Regions from separate parts of the Janthinobacterium sp. B9-8 genome, predicted to be linked through region 2. Evidence: predicted binding sites of a transcription regulator. Region 2 holds the regulator's gene; each other region holds the start of a gene.
The links. Region 2 encodes HrcA, which represses chaperone genes, less so after heat shock. Its sites were predicted from a motif close to TTAGCACTCNNNNNNNNNGAGTGCTAA; they were not measured.
Positions count from the first base shown of each region.

Region 1: a site for HrcA is predicted at 1,831-1,857, ahead of rpoH (RNA polymerase sigma factor RpoH). Genes of this name have one in related genera too.
Region 3: a site for HrcA is predicted at 3,063-3,089, ahead of groES (co-chaperone GroES). Genes of this name have one in related genera too.

Region 1 covers NZ_CP014222.1:3,574,614-3,580,326, forward strand. Annotated here, with positions in the region: gene ftsE (cell division ATP-binding protein FtsE) at 119-772, shown strand; gene ftsX (permease-like cell division protein FtsX) at 779-1,681, shown strand; gene rpoH (RNA polymerase sigma factor RpoH) at 1,894-2,745, shown strand; gene msrP (protein-methionine-sulfoxide reductase catalytic subunit MsrP) at 2,953-3,876, opposite strand; gene VN23_RS22490 (protein MIGRI) at 4,043-4,207, opposite strand; gene mraZ (division/cell wall cluster transcriptional repressor MraZ) at 4,477-4,914, shown strand; gene rsmH (16S rRNA (cytosine(1402)-N(4))-methyltransferase RsmH) at 4,994-5,713, shown strand, end outside.
Region 2 covers NZ_CP014222.1:1,973,704-1,979,416, forward strand. Annotated here, with positions in the region: gene VN23_RS08810 (NAD kinase) at 1-555, opposite strand, end outside; gene hrcA (heat-inducible transcriptional repressor HrcA) at 901-1,914, shown strand; gene mltB (lytic murein transglycosylase B) at 2,120-3,169, shown strand; gene VN23_RS08825 (DUF2339 domain-containing protein) at 3,234-5,713, shown strand, end outside.
Region 3 covers NZ_CP014222.1:32,871-38,583, reverse strand. Annotated here, with positions in the region: gene bioA (adenosylmethionine--8-amino-7-oxononanoate transaminase) at 1-384, opposite strand, end outside; gene VN23_RS00170 (TonB-dependent hemoglobin/transferrin/lactoferrin family receptor) at 533-2,806, opposite strand; gene groES (co-chaperone GroES) at 3,154-3,444, shown strand; gene groL (chaperonin GroEL) at 3,517-5,157, shown strand; gene VN23_RS00155 (acyl-CoA thioesterase) at 5,265-5,713, opposite strand, start outside.

The DNA of each region.
Region 1 (5,713 bases), 1.6 Mb from region 2:
GTAACTCCGTGTTCTCTGGGACCGAAGTGGTTCAAGATTTAGTTTTTTTTCACCACAGTTTTTACAGATTCAAAACCTATAGCTTGGCGTATTCGTGGAAAACAAAGACAGGGCTTCTATGATCCAATTCCAGCAAGTCAGTAAGCGTTATCCTGGCGGCTTTGATGCCGTTAAGAATTTAAGCTTTGAGATTCCAAGTGGCGAGCTGGTTTTTTTGGCTGGCCATTCTGGCGCGGGCAAATCGACGCTGCTCAAACTGATTGCGGGCATAGAAAAGCCCAGCGGCGGAGCGGTGGTTGTCAACGGGCAGAATATGGCGAAAATGAATCGCAGCTCGCTACCCTATATTCGCCGCCATCTGGGGCTGATTTTTCAGGATCATAAAATTCTGTTTGATCGCACCGTTCTGGATAACGTCAGCCTGCCACTGGATATCGTTGGCTTTGATCATAGAGAAGGCCGCCGCCGCGTTTTGGCCGCGCTTGATAAAGTAGGCCTAGCTGGCAAAGAAAAACTCAACCCGATCTCGCTATCAGGTGGTGAGCAGCAGCGGCTGTGTATTGCCCGTGCGGTAGTGCATCGGCCCGCTATTTTGCTGGCAGACGAGCCAACAGCTAATTTAGATCGCGATTACGCCCACGATATTCTGGAGCTGTTTAAATCCTTTCATCAAGTTGGCGTCACCATCGTAATTTCTGCTCACGATGAAACCCTGATGGCAGATTACGGCCGCCGTATTCTGCGCCTGAAAAATGGTCAATTTACTGCTTGAGGCGCTATGAAACACTGGTTCAGACTTCATCTACTCTCCTTAGCACGCACCTTGGGTGCTTTGGTTCGCCACCCTTTCTCCAGCGCACTCAATCTCTTGGTGATTGGCATTACCGCCGCACTGCCCTTGGCGCTGTGGCTGATTATTAGCAGCCTGAGCAGTGTGGCGAGCCAGATCCATGTAGAGCCGCAAATTTCTATCTTTATGCGCGATACCGCCACGGCAGAAGATCTTGCCATGCTTAAAACGCAATTAAAGAAAGACCCTCGCATCGCCAGCAGCCGCTTTATCAGTAAAGACGATGCACTTAAAGAAATGCAGATTTCATCTGGCGCGACCAATCTGTTAGCAGGGTTGAGCGAAAATCCGCTACCCGATGCCTTTGTACTAAGCAGCAAAGACAGCCAAGCCAGCACCTTAGAAGCCTTGCAAAAAGATCTGATCAGCCGCCCCGGCGTAGAGGAAGTTCAGCTCGATTCGGCTTGGGCACATCGCTTGGAAAGATTGCTCGCGCTAGGCCAGACTTTATTTGAAGTGATTGCCGTGCTACTGGCCGCAGCACTGGCGCTGATTACCGGCAACGCGATCCGTATGCAAATTTTAACGCGCAAAGAAGAAATCGAAGTGGCAAGGCTGATCGGCGCAACCGATGCCTTTATCCGCCGCCCTTTTGTCTACTTTGCCATGGTGCAGGGCTTGCTGGGCGGCTTAGTTGCCTGCGCTATTGTTGGTGGCATGTTATCGCACCTCAACCCTGCGGTAAGCGATTTGGCAACGGCTTATGGACAAAAATTTACCCTGCTATCACCTGATCTCATCACCATTGCCATCGTATGTGGCCTATGTATTCTCCTGACGTTTATCGGCGCATGGCTGGCGGTATGGCGGCATTTAAGGCAATTTACATAGCCTTGGCAAAATGATTTAAAAATAGCTCAAGCCGCATTTTTATTAGCATTAGTACCGATTAATTCACGCTATTGAGCAGATAGGAAAAATTGCCGTGCCTTGTCCCCCCATAGTGTGATTGAATCAAAAGTCTGAATATTTGCTTTTTCTTAGCACTCTCTCAAGTCAAGTGCTAGAATCAGCAAGCGTTTTTTGCTAGGAGAGATTTAAACATGGCGTCTGCACTTACACTTCCCGTTCTGTCCGGTGGCGACAGCATCGAGAGCTATATCCAGCGTGTAAATACTGTACCCATGCTCTCGCAAGAAGAGGAAATCAGCCTTGCCGAGCGCTACCACCAAGACAACGACTTGGAGGCCGCCAAGCAACTGGTTATGTCCCATCTGCGAGTCGTGGTATCGATTGCACGCGGTTACTCTGGCTACGGCCTGCCTCAGGCAGACTTAATCCAAGAGGGCAATATCGGCCTGATGAAAGCGGTAAAACGCTTTGAGCCCGGCCGTGGCGTACGCCTATTTTCCTTCGCTGTGCATTGGATCAAAGCCGAAATCCACGAATACGTACTGCGCAACTGGCGCTTGGTTCGTGTTGCCACGACCAAAGCTCAGCGTAAATTATTTTTTAATCTGCGCTCCATGAAGCCCGGCTTTGCCGCACTCACCACTTCTGAAGCGCAAAAAATTGCCGACGATTTAGGTGTAAAGCGCGAAGAAGTACTGGAAATGGAAACACGGATGAGCGGCCAGGATATCTCCCTGATCGCCGACGACAACGATGACGAAGGCTACGCGCCTATAGATTGGCTAGCGGATCACGACAGCGCACCGGATGCCACCTTGGCACGCCGTGCTACAGACAAGCTGCATACCGAAGGCCTGCAAATGGCACTTGCAAGTCTTGATGAGCGCAGCCGCAGAATCGTGGAAACACGCTGGCTAGCGGACGAAGGCACATCCTTAACACTGCATGATTTAGCCGCAGAATTTAATGTCTCGGCCGAACGGATCCGCCAAATCGAGGCCAAAGCCCTCAGCAAAATGAAGCAGGCATTATTGCCAGCATAAAAAAACGGAGCCAGCGGCTCCGTTTTTTTATATCTAAAAATCTTAAAAAGATCTGTAGACACAGAGAGCGGTGAGAACACGGAGCACACCGAGAAAACCTTTTAGGGTAAGTGTGCTGTTATCTACACTTATGCCTAGTTTTTTCTCCGTGTCCTGCTTTTTAACTCTGTGCTCTCTGTGTCTACAGACCTTTTGACTTTCAATCCATCAAAACAACTTCTTCAAATCCATTCCCTTGTACATTCCCGCCACTTGGTCGCCGTAGCCATTAAACATTAAGGTTTTGCGTTTAAAGAATTCGCCAATGCGCCGCTCGGTGGCCTGGCTCCAGCGGGGATGGTCTACTTCCGGGTTTACATTGGAATAAAAGCCGTATTCATTTGGCCCTGCTTTATTCCATGAAGTTTGCGGTTGTTTTTCGGTAAGGCGGATTTTTACAATCGATTTAGCGCTTTTAAAGCCATATTTCCACGGCACAACCAAACGAATCGGTGCGCCATTTTGATTAGGTAATACTTTGCCATAAAGGCCCACCGCCATAATCGCCAAAGGATGCATAGCTTCATCCATGCGTAATCCTTCGGTATAAGGCCAATCCAATACCGAGCGGCCAACGCCGGGCATCTGTGCTTTGTCGGCTAGCGAAATAAATTCAACGTATTTGGCTTTAGACGTGGGATTAACCCGTTTAATTAATTCAGAAAGTGGGAAACCCACCCAAGGAATCACCATCGACCAGCCTTCTACACAGCGCAGGCGATAAATTCGCTCTTCCAAAGGCGCAATCTTTAGCAATTCTTCTATTGAGAAAGTACGCGGCTTTTCGCATTCTCCCTCAATCACAATATTCCAAGGCCGGGTTTTTAAAGTATGTGCGGCTTTAGCCGGATCATCTTTTCCCGTACCAAATTCGTAGTAATTATTATATTGAGTGATTTGCTCAAACGTATTTTTATCGTCTTTAGCAGAAAGAGGGCTACTGCGGTAAACCAACTCGCCCGCAGCCTGTGCAGGTAAAGCAGCGGCCAGCCCCAAGGCAGCAGCGCCAGTCATGATTTGACGCCGATTAAGCCAAATACTTTCAGGGGTAATTTCGGAAGGTAATATTTCTGTCGATGAACGGATCAGCATGATGTTCTCCAGTGGCAATAGGAATTAGTCGAATAGAACAGCAGCTGCTGACAGCGACTTTCACATTTTATCTGCAATGAGACGGATTACCCAGCAAGAGAAGTTGCTTCTGCCAAACACTTTACTCCGAATGCATGCGAATCCATCCACACAGAGAAAACGAACATCAATATATGTGCAAAAACAAGGCACTAACGGCTGCCATCAACAAAACAATCGACGCAATCTTCATTGTACGGTCTATTTCTAAGCGCACAGCAGGGCTAATTCGCCGCCAAAGTGCCCAAACCAGCAAGCCTAGTAAACAGATATTTAGTAATTTTTCTGTCATGAGGCGTAATCAGTCGTCAAAGAAGGGGAAAAGCGCATTATTCTCTAATTAAGTTAAAGTTTTACTTTAACTTAATTGGTTTACTGCTTGCTTATACAAGATAAAACAAGTGAAAAATGTACGTTACATATTTTGCAGCTAAGTGATTGTATCAAAAGAACAATTAAAAAACGGGCGCTTGTGCGCTCTTTTTTTTTACTCTATAGTGGGAAGTAGTGGGTGAAAGTGGGTAAAAGTGTCGTTTTAACCCTTACAAAGAGTAAATCATCATGTTTGGCGGTGTGGCATCTTTAAATCTCGACAGCAAAGGACGATTGGCAATTCCTGCCAGGCATCGTGACGTGCTGGGGATTCACTGTGCTAACCAATTAGTCATTACGGCTGAGCCATCGGGTTGCTTACTTCTTTATCCTTCACCTGATTGGTTGCCGGTGCGCGATCAACTTAACCGTCTTTCTGGCGCTCAGATGCCTATTCGCCGTTTTATCGTCGGCCATGCCGAAGAGATCGAACCCGATAGCGCTGGGCGCATTTTAATTCCGCCTCGTTTACGCCAGCTGGCAGGCCTCGATAAAGAAGTTGCCTTGGTAGGAATGGGCAATAAATTCGAGCTATGGGATGAAGCCCGCTGGGCTGCCCAAGTTCAAGCCGTTATGGAGATCAGTCCAGACGACTTGGCAAAACAAATGCAGGACATTGTACTTTGACCCTGATTCATACAATTCGCCTTGAAGAGGCCGTGCGGGGCATCAACGGCCACATTAACTTTTTACAAGGCATCGTGCTTTGACGCTTATTCACACCACCGTTTTGCTTGACGAGGCCGTGCACGCACTGGCGATCAAGCCAAATGGCATTTATGTCGATTGCACTTTTGGCCGTGGCGGCCACTCGCGCCTTATTCTTTCCAAGCTAGGTCCCGACGGGCGTTTGATTGCTTTTGATAAAGATCCAATGGCGATTGCTGAGGCAGCCACCATTAACGATCCGCGCTTCACCATCGTGCACGAAGGCTTTGTTAATTTGCAGAAAGAATTAAACCTACGTGGTATCGAGTATGTAGATGGCGTGCTGATGGATTTAGGTGTGTCATCCCCACAGCTGGATGACGCTAGCCGTGGCTTTAGTTTTCGCTTTGATGCTCCGCTCGATATGCGCATGGATACAACGCGTGGCATGACAGCGGCCGAATGGCTGAACTTAGCCGATGAGAAAGACATTGCAGAGGTGGTAAAAGACTATGGCGAAGAGCGGTTTGCTAAACAGGTTGCAGCAGCGATTGTTGCGAGTAGAACGGGAGAACCGATTTGCACCACCGGCCAGCTTTCCCAGATTGTCGCAACAGCCGTCCGTAGCCGCGAGCCGGGGCAGAACCCGGCGACACGTACCTTCCAGGCTATACGGATTTACATCAATCGCGAGCTTGAGGAGCTTGCGCTAACCCTGCCGCAGGCTTTGCAAATGCTGAATCAGGGCGGGCGCTTCTCGGTGATTGCGTTTCATTCC
Region 2 (5,713 bases):
TGGGGTTGAAATAATCAAGCCATCCGAACGCTGACTATATACAAAGCGGCCATCAATGAAGATTTCAAATTCGATCATGGCACCGGTATTACCCCGGCTAAACACCACATCATTAAACGCTAAGGCGTTGTCAATTTCATGACCATCACGCACCACGGTGGTTTCAAGCAGGATGCGCTCTTCGGGGATAAATTCACCGTGCAGCATGGCAATCACTAGCTCATCCATTTCATCGACCGAGATATCAGTCATAAAGCCCAGACGGCCCTGATTAATCCCTACCAGTGGAATGCGATAGGGGGCAAGCAAACGCGCCACGCCCAGCATGGTGCCATCCCCCCCCAGTACAATGACTAAATCCGCCACTTTGCCGATATTATCGCGGCTTACATCCTGATGCTCGGTAATGCCGTGTTCTTCCGCAGTGGCTTGATCAAGTAAAACTTTAACGCCAGCAGTGGTTAACAGCGAGGCAAGGCGGCGTATAGGCTCGTCCAGATTAGGCGTGCCAGCACGCCCTACAACAGCGACGGTTTTGAACAGTAGACTATGCATAAGCTCATTAGACCCGATTTTTTAATAAATAACACCCGTAGTCAGTTATGTTATTGCATTCTTGGGGCCTGCGCCTAGCCGGAAGATTCCCTTCTGGCTCCAAACGCTCCCCGCACTGGCCAAGCCTGACTTAAACAGAGGCAATGCACGGTGTGCTACACAGATATATTGCGGGGGGTAAATAAGGCGGCTCCAAGCAAGCAGCAGTGAAATAACCGGCAGTGCTGATCTACTTTAAAACCTAAGAAACTGCCCGGCATTTTTGAAAGCAGGGGCTTGCTCACAAGCGAAACTCCTTGTAAAACGAAGTAAGATTCGCAACTTGGTCCACCACCACCGCCCTATATGCTGAACGATCGTTCTCAAATTCTACTTAAAACCCTCGTCGAGCGCTACATTGCTGACGGCCAGCCCGTTGGCTCGAAAGCCTTACAGCATTTTTCCGGGCTGGATATTAGCTCTGCAACGATCAGAAATACCATGGTTGATTTGGAAGCCCTAGGCTTTGTCGCCAGCCCGCATACCTCGGCGGGCCGCATCCCCACCGCCTTGGGCTACCGTCTATTTGTTGACTCTTTGCTTACCGTACAAACTTTAGATCAACTCACTATGACAGGGCTGGCAGAACAATTACCGGTAGACAGCCCGCAACGCAGCGTAGCCGCCGCTTCGCAAATTTTATCGCAACTCACCCAGTTTGCCGGTGTAGTGCAAAGCCCGCGGCGGCATGAGCTTTTGCTTAAGCAAATCGAATTTATGCAATTATCCGAGCGCCGTGTGCTGCTGATTCTGGTGACCAGCGATGGCGATGTGCAAAACCGTATTTTGCAAACCGAACGACTATTTAGCAGCAAAGAGCTTAGCGAAGCCGCTCACTTTTTAAATGAATATTGCTCAGGCAAAACACTGGCGGCATTAAGCCATATTGTGCAAAACGAATTAGTCAGATTAAAGAGCGATATTGTCAGCCTGATGAATGCCGCTGTCGTGCTAGGGGCTGAATTAACAAGCCATAACGATTCGATGGTGATTGCGGGCGAGCACCAGCTGCTTGGCTTTGGTGATTTATCATCCAATGTGGCCAGAATGCGGCAATTGTTTGCCTTATTTGAGCAGAAAACCGCCCTGCTGCAATTGCTGGATTTAGGTAATCACGCAGATGGTGTAAAGATTTATATCGGCGGCGAATCCGGCCTAGCACCGCTGGACGACTGTTCAGTAATCACAGCGCCTTATCGCGTAAATGGCGAAATTGTTGGCACACTGGGGGTGATTGGGCCTACCCGAATGGATTATGAAAGAGTGATTCCTATTGTTGACATCACCGCCCAGCTATTGTCTTCGGCACTTTCTCAATAAACTCCTATTTAAATGACAAGGGCTCACTTCCTTAGCTCTGTCAGCGATACAAAGACACAATCGGCTCAAGGGATATGCTTTTTATGAGCCACAAGCCATATTCACTCTGAAATTGCTCAACACGATCTACCCAGCACAACATCTTCTCTCATGATTGCATAACCTTTCATGGATAATACAAACCACCATTAGAAAAGCGAAGACCATGCGTAAACTTCTCCCCCTATTATTAGTCAGCCTGATGGGCATGGCGCACGCCGACGAAGCCTTAGTTGCCCGCGAAGATGTACAGGCTTATATCAAGGCCACCGCTGCGACACATCAGTTTAGCGAAGAAGAGCTGGTGCAAACGCTCAGCCGCGCCACGCATAAAAGCAATGTACTGGATATCTTGGACCGCCCTTCCACCGCGCGCCCCTGGTATACATTCCGCGTTAATTTTGTAAACCCGGCCCGCAGTTTGGCAGGGGCCAAATTCTGGCGTGAGCACGCCATTGCCATCAAAGAAATCAGCGAGCGCTATGGGGTAGAGCCGGAAGTGATCGTAGCTATTTTGGGGGCAGAAACCAATTACGGCAAAAACACTGGCAGCTTTTATATTCTGGATGTGCTGAGCACCATCGCCTTTGATTACCCGCGCCGCGCCGAATTTTTTCAAAAAGAACTAACCGAATTCTTATTACTGGCCCGCGAAGAGAACGAAGACCCGATGAGCTTTAAAGGCTCTTACGCAGGTGCAATGGGCTGGCCGCAGTTTATGCCCTCATCGTTTCGCCAATATGCCGTGGATTACGATCAAAACGGCCATCGTGATATCTGGGCCCACCCTAACGACGCCATTGCCAGCGTGGCTAATTACTTAAAAGCACACGGCTGGGAAAAAGGCCAGGCAGCCTACGCTGCCGTCAATATCAACGCCGATATGAGCGATGTATTTGCCGATAAATTTAATCTGCATTACACGGTAGGCGAATTAATGCAAAAAGGCGTAGCTCCCCTTAATGAGCTGGATACCCAGCAAAAAGCGGTTTTATTTGCACTAGAAACCGAGCCTGGCTTTACCAGCCACTATCTAGGCTTTAATAATTTTTATGTCATCACCCGTTACAACAAAAGCACGCTCTATGCGACAGCGGTATTGCAGCTTTCTGAAAGTATTTTAAAAAGCTATCAGGAAGGTGAGGATTTAAAACCAGCTAAAGCCCCTGCCAACAAGCCTGCTAAGCCCGTCAAAAAACCGGGCGCTTGGCGTTAAATTTTAGGGTGGGCACGTTTATGCCCACGCGTTCTCTGTACTCATCGCCCCCTCAAAGGCCAATATGAAAGCAAGTATCATTATTTTGATCGCAATGATTTGGGGAGGGCTACAATTTGGCGTAGGCGGGGCATTGGGCGCTGGCCTGATCGCATTTATTGGCTATCTCTATCTCAGCAAAAAATCAGCCCCATCCGAACAAAATTCTAATGCGGCAATGAATGGTAGAGATTTACAAGCATCCCACCTCACACCGCCCTTGGAGCAAAGAGTCGCGCAGCTAGAGCAATCGCTCGCCGCCTTGCAAGCCGAAGTGCAGCAGCTCAAAGAGCAAGGCAAGGACAGCATCGCCGCCAGCAGCCCGGCTTTTGAAGCGGTAAGCCCAAGCATCACGCCGGCCGCATTACACGAAGTTGAACACAGCACCGTAGAAATCAGCATACCTGCTACGCCTTATCTGGCCGATCTTCAAGCCGAAAACATCCCAGCGACCAGCGCTCAATCGATTACCACTGAAACAAACGACTCCTCAGCGATCACGCCTTCTGAGACCAGCGCGATTGATAGGGTCGCGGCGCTCAGCCAGCAAGCCGCAATAAGTAGCCCAGCCATCGCAGCTGAAACAAGCGATGAATCAACGCTCCCTTCCTCGGAGACCAATGCTGTTGACCTAGCCGCTGCAGTCACCCCCCGCAGCCAGCAAGCAGTACCAAGCCGCCCTGCACCCCCACTCCCCCTGCTGCCAGCAGAGCCAGACTGGCTTAGCGAGCAATTATCCAAAGCCTTTAAAATGGGCAAAGACTGGCTACTGGGTGGCAATACCGTGGTGCGGGTCGGGATACTGATTCTCTTTTTTGGCGTGGCGTTTTTACTTAAATTTGCCGCCGACAACAGCATGCTGCCAGTGGAGTTTCGCTTTGCAGGCACGGCCATTGGTGCCATTGCACTCTTGGTGATTGGCTGGCGATTGCGTGACAAGCGCCGCGAATATGCCTTGATTATGCAAGGCGGCGGCGTGGGCGTGTTGTATCTCACCGCCTTTACCGCGCTGAAATTTGCCGTGATTCCTGCCGGATTTGCGCTGGTATTTTTGGTCTTGGTCGGCGTATTTTCGGCCATTTTAGCCATCAAACAAGACGCCAGATCGCTGGCGGTGATGGGCATTACCGGTGGTTTTTTAGCGCCGATTCTGACATCCACCGGCCACGGCAGCCATATCGCCCTGTTTAGCTATTTTGCCCTGCTTAATGCCGGTATTTTTGCGATGGCTTGGTATAAAACATGGCGGCCGCTTAATTTACTGGGCTTTGTGTTTACCTTTGGGATTGCCACAAGCTGGGGCGCGCTTAAATATAAGCCTGAGCTACTCGCCAGCACCGAGCCGTTTTTAATCTTATTTTTCCTGTTTTATGTGGGCATTGCCCTGCTCTACGCCCTACGCCAGCAAGTTGCACTCAAAAGCTATGTAGACGGCACGCTGATCTTTGGCACGCCGCTGGCCGCGTTTGGCCTGCAAGCCGCGCTGGTCCACGGCATTGAATTTGCACTGGCCGGTAGTGCCGTCGTGCTCTCTGCTTTCTATCTTTTAATTGCCCAGTTTTTAAGGGCAAAAAAACGCGACGAGCTGCGTTTACTGTTTGAAGCGCTGCTTGCGCTGGGCGTGCTGTTTGCCACGCTGGCCATCCCACTGGCCTTTGATGCCCGCACCACCTCCGCCAGTTGGGCGGTTGAAGCCGCAGCGATTATCTGGGTGAGCCTGCGCCAGCAACGTTTACGCTCGCTCTGCTGCGCTTTAGCTTTGCAAGTGATTGCAGGCATTGCCTTCTTTAATCATGCTGGCCCCCTACCTGATGATGCCCTAGCCATTCTGAACAGCGGCTATATCGGCGGCCTGATGCTAGCCCTGTCAGGCTTTTTCAGCGCCTATTTAATGCAAAAAGAAGCGGCTCTGGCGTGGTTTAAGCCTGGAAAAATTATTTCACCCCTTCTCGCTGCCTGGGGGTTGCTGTGGTGGACGGGCGCAGGCCTGAATGAAATCTGGCAATTTATTCTCCACACAGAGCAATCCTCAGCCATCGCCCTGTTTGCAGCTTTCAGTGCGCTGCTCGCCAGCCTTGCTTGCAAAAAATGGCAATGGCCACTGCTGCGCCTACCTGCTCTGGCGCTGTTTCCTGTGTTGGCGCTGATCAGCATGCAGGTATTAGCAACGCATCTTCATCCACTGGCGGGCTGGGGCTTGCTTGCATGGCCGCTTACCCTGCCGCTAGCGCTTTATTTATTGTGGCGGCATAAAGACGAAGATCAACAAGCGTTGCCCATCCTGCACACCGTCGGCATTTGGCTGACAAGCATTTTAGTTGCCGCCGAATTAGCATGGTTGATTAGCCAAGCCGTACCAGAAGGCGTATGGCGTACCACCGCATGGCCGATCATTTGCGCCGCCGTGCTCTGGCTGCTAGCCAGCTACGGCAACAAAATACGCTGGCCGATTGCCCGCTATCCACAAACCTATTTTATTGCGGGCGCGGCACCGCTGGCGGCAGG
Region 3 (5,713 bases), 1.9 Mb from region 2:
CCAGTAATGCACCGACATTTTAAGTGCCACTTCAATGGCAGACGCGCCATCCGAGCCATAAAAGGCGTGGCCCAAACCGGTGAGCGTTGCAAGGCGCTCGGATAACTCCACCACGGGCTGATGGGTAAAGCCCGCCAGCATCACATGCTCTAAGCTATCCATTTGCTGACTAATCGCCGCTTTAATTCTGGGCTCGCCATGGCCAAATAAATTAACCCACCAGCTAGAAACCGCATCCAGATAGCGTTTGCCATCCACATCGTATAGCCACGCACCTTGTGCACGGGCAATCGGGATCAGCGGAAAGCTTTCGTGGCGCTTCATTTGCGTACAAGGGTGCCATACGGCGGCTAAGCTTCGTGCCAGTAAATCAGTGTTTTTCATATAAAAATATAAAGCTTCAGATAAGCTATTTTAGTCCAGACTGCTCAATACCTTAGCAAAATCCGCTTTAAAACGCACAGGGGATATCCGCAATAAAAAAGGCGAGCACGCTGGCTCGCCCCGATCAAATCAAATTCACGCATCCGTTTTAGAATGATTTAGAAATACTGAGCTTGTAATTACGCCCTACTCCAGTCACGCCTTCACTCAGATATGGCTGATAATCACGATTAAATAGATTATCAATCGTCAACCTCGCTTCTAGTCCACTCAACATATCACCCCGGCCTTTCCAACTGGCAAACAGGGTATGCAAACCATAACCTTTGGATGGCGGTAAGCGATAAACATGGCCAACCGGCAATACTTTATCTTGTTCGCCCACAAATTTACCCTGCCAGCCTGCGGTAATGCCCTGCTCAGGTAATTTAAAGCCCAGCCCCATGATCAGTTTATCGGGGGCCACACTCGATACCGGCTCATCGTTACCCCAAGGATCGCGCTGGCTGCCGTTTCTTCTGCCGTATTGCATCGACAAAGACGCGTTGGCAAAGAAGTAGCGAGTGTTATAGAAGGTTTCGATTTCCATCCCTTCGGTTTTATAGCCACTCAAATTGCGGTAATTAGATAGTGCTGGCGGTAATTTATCTCGACCCGCAGACGTGTAGCCCGACACCAACACACCAAGGCGTGGGCCGATATTGTCTGAGACCCGGTTTTGATAGAGGGTAAAGCGCAGCTGTGCATCGTCATTGTCGGTCAGCAAACCTTGCTGATTCCACATTGCGCCCACACGCGCAGCGGTAATTCGCTCGACATCGAGGCCACGGCTTGTGCCGGGCGTGGCTGACCCCACGTCCGATGACACGTAGTACTCTGTGGAATACAGCTCATCAATCGTTGGTGCGCGCCAGGTCTGGCTGATATCCGCAAAGAAAGAGGCATGGTTATTGGCTTTCCAGAACAGGCCCAGCCTAGGTGAAAAGCCTTCAAACCTGGCTTCGCTATAATCATGACCTGCAGCAGGCAGCGGGCTGTTATAACGGCGCGCCCGGTTCGGCACACCTTCTGCGGTGATATGGTCGTAGCGCAATGCCGCTGTCAGCGTCACATCGCCATAGCTCACCGCATCTTGCACATGAATGCCCAGCCCTCTTTGCTGACCGGCAGGCATATAGTAAGGCTGGAAATAGCCGTAGTTATAACTAGGGTCTTTTATTGCCGTGCTGCTTGGGTAATACATCAGCGTATCGCGCTGATTATCGTGCCACTGCGTACCAACGCTCAGCACATGGGCAAAGGGGCCGCTAGTAAACAAGCTTTCATTGCGCAATTCAGCCAGCTTATCGGTGTAAGTAGCCCAGCTTTCATTACCTAATGAGCCAAGGAAAGAGCCCACAGAGGCCGTGGCGGAGCGTTGATCGTGCTGATTGGTTTTAGAATAGCCATAGCTCGCCAAGATATTGATCAGCGGATTATCACTCGGGCTAAAGCGCCATTTTGCAGAGTAAGTGGTGTCTTCCTGATCCCGGTACAGCACCTTGCGCTTCCATGCTTCATCAAAACCAAATTTTTTAATTTCTGCATCGGTAGGCGCTGGCGCGTCTTCACCCAGAGCCGCAAAAGGGGCCCAAGCGCTACTGCGGCCTTGCATGGTCGAGAGTGTGAGTAACTGATCTTCTGTCAGGCGGATATTTAATTTTGCGAGGCTGGAAGGCGCATCAATGGCAGAAAAACGGAAAGGATCGCCATTGGGTTTGCGCAAATCATCGGATTCGCGCTGAGTAAAATACACCAGCGCATCAAAACGGCCATCTTCAGTGCGGCCATACACAGCCGCCGTGGTGTCTTGCTCATGATTATTTGTTTGATGCGAATACTTGAGCAAAGCCCCTAGATTAGCGTCGCCCTGTAAAAGGTCTTTAGCGTCTTTAGTTTCAATCGTGATCACACCACCAAAGCCACCATTGCCATACAGAGAGGTGTGCGGGCCTTTATTCACTTCAATTTGTTTCACCAGCTCAGGCTCGATAAAAATCGAGCCCTGGCGATATTTTTCAAAGCCCTTAGGCGCGCCGTCCACAATCACTTTTACATCCTGAACTTTATTAAAGCCCCAGATATTTAAAGTTTGCCCGCTGGGACGCGATGTGCCGGTTAAATCCACCCCCGGCAAGGTATCAAGCAAGGCGGCCACATTGCCAGCCTGCTGACGTTCAATATCTTCATGATCTAAATAGGAGCGCCCCACATTGGCGCTACCCATTTTTTCACCAAATACAGTGATCGCAGGCAAAGTTGTTTCAGTGGACTTTTTTGCAGCCACTTCGCTGGCTGTTTTACTTGCGACTTTACTTGCGAAGGCAGGGGCACTAAAGGCGGCGGCAAGTGCAAGCACCATCGCTGTATTTTGGATCTTCATTTTGCTCAAACTCGTTTTAAATAGAACAGCAAGGGCAGAACTTCATATGCCCTTTTTTAGGGAAGTCGACAGTGGCTCAGAGATGTAACTCAATCGTCATCATTATAAATGATAATGATTCCCATTAAAACAGTTTTCTTACAAATTAAAGCCTCCAATCTGGTGAGATCTGCATGGTCGGTATCAGCAATAATGATGCTCTTCAAAAAATTTCGCTCTTCCCCCACTTGAAAAGACCTTACCTCGCCCATACCATCTAGCACTCGTTAGCAGTGAGTGCTAACAGCGTTCTGTAGGCCGCTTGGCCAAGCATTGAATGCCACTTTTTTATCTGGAGAGTGAACACCATGAAAATTCGTCCTTTGCATGACCGTGTAGTAATCAAACGCGTTGAAGCTGAAGAAAAAACTGCATCTGGCATTGTGTTGCCAGGTAACGCTGCTGAAAAGCCGGATATGGGCGAAGTGGTTGCCGTCGGTAACGGTAAGATTTTAGAAAACGGCTCTGTACGCCCAATGGCTGTTAAAGCTGGCGATAAAGTAATTTTTGGCAAGTACAGCGGCCAAACCGTGAAAGTAGATGGCGACGAACTGCTAGTAATGCGTGAAGAAGACATCATGGGCGTGATCGAAGGTTAATTAACCTGCGTGATCCTTCGTGACCGAGGCCCAAGCCCGGCACGATCTCAAACCACTACGGAGTAAATGAACATGGCAGCAAAAGAAGTTAAATTCGGTGATTCCGCCCGCGCCCGCATGGTAGCTGGTGTAAATATTCTGGCTGATGCCGTTAAAGTAACACTGGGCCCTAAGGGTCGTAACGTTGTGCTGGAACGCAGCTACGGCGCGCCTACCATCACCAAAGACGGTGTATCGGTAGCCAAAGAAATCGAACTGAAAGACAAGTTCGAAAACATGGGCGCGCAAATGGTGAAAGAAGTTGCATCTAAGACTTCTGATATCGCTGGTGATGGTACAACGACTGCTACCGTATTGGCTCAAGCCATCGTGCAAGAAGGCATGAAATACGTGGCTGCCGGTATGAACCCAATGGATTTGAAGCGCGGTATCGACAAGGCTGTGATTGCCTTAGTTGCTGAGCTAAAAAACATTGCTAAGCCTTGCTCTACCACCAAAGAAATCGCTCAAGTTGGCTCTATCTCTGCTAACAGCGACGAAATCATCGGCGAAAAAATCGCTGCTGCGATGGAAAAAGTAGGTAAAGAAGGCGTGATTACCGTTGAAGACGGTACTGGCCTTGAAGATGAGTTGGATGTAGTTGAAGGTATGCAGTTTGATCGCGGCTACCTCTCACCGTACTTCATCAACAACCCAGAAAAACAAATTGCCCTGCTGGACAATCCGTTTGTACTGCTTTTCGACAAGAAAATCAGCAACATCCGTGACCTGCTACCGGTACTGGAACAAGTGGCTAAAGCTGGCCGCCCACTATTGATTATTGCTGAAGATGTAGACGGCGAAGCGCTGGCAACTCTGGTAGTGAACAACATCCGCGGTATTCTGAAGACTGTAGCTGTTAAGGCTCCTGGCTTTGGTGATCGTCGTAAAGCCATGCTGGAAGACATCGCTACCCTGACTGGCGGTACTGTGATCGCTGAAGAAGTTGGCCTAACCCTAGAAAAAGCCACACTGGCTGAATTGGGTTCTGCTAAGCGTATCGAAGTATCCAAAGAAAACACCATCATCATCGATGGCGCGGGTAATGAAGAAAGCATCAAAACACGCGTTGGCCTGATCCGTAAGCAAATCGAAGATGCAAGCAGCGATTACGATCGTGAAAAACTGCAAGAACGCGTAGCTAAATTAGCTGGCGGCGTTGCAGTGATCAAGGTTGGTGCAGCGACTGAAGTTGAAATGAAAGAGAAGAAAGCCCGCGTTGAAGACGCACTGCACGCAACACGCGCAGCTGTGGAAGAAGGCATTGTGGCCGGTGGTGGCGTAGCTCTGCTGCGCGCACGCTCTTCTATCATTGACCTGAAAGGCGCTAACGTTGATCAAGATGCAGGTATCAAGATCGTACTGAAAGCCATCGAAGCGCCACTGCGTCAAATCGTACAAAACGCGGGTGACGAGCCTAGCGTTGTGGTTTCCAAAGTATTGGAAGGCAAAGGTAACTTCGGTTACAACGCCGGCACTGGCGTTTACGGCGACATGGTAGAAATGGGTGTTCTTGACCCAGCTAAAGTAACCCGCTCGGCACTGCAACACGCAGCATCGATCGCTGGCCTGATGCTGACAACCGACTGCATGATTGCTGAGCTTCCAAAAGAAGAAGGCTCAGGCATGCCAGATATGGGCGGCATGGGTGGTATGGGCGGCATGGGTATGTAATTTAAGCTTTAGGAATCGGGCTTTAATTTAAAGCCCGACAACTAGCTTAATAATAAAAAACGCCACTCCTTTGGGGGTGGCGTTTTTTATGGCCGCTTCAGCTAACACTACTCTTTAAAAGCTATTTTCTCAGCCATCAGCAAGCGAATATCCCGTCTTGCCTCAGCCGCCACCCAGCGTACTTTTTCATCATCGGTACTCGGTACGAGTGGAGGCACCACCACCGATTTACCATCATCCCCCATCGCCACCATAGTGAAATAGCAGCTATTAGTATGGCGCTCGGTTTGGGTGCGGATATTTTCGGCCACCACTCGAATGCCGATCTCCATCGAAGTACGACCGGTGTAGTTAACACTGGCTAAAAAATACACCAGCTCCCCTACAAACACTGGCAATTTAAACACCACCTGATCCACCGATAAAGTCACCGCATACGCACCCGCGTAGCGGCTGGCACAGGCGTAAGCCACCTGATCCAATTCTTTCAGCAGCGCACCACCATGCACCTTGCCAGAAAAATTCGCCATATCTGGCGTCATCAGGACTGTCATCA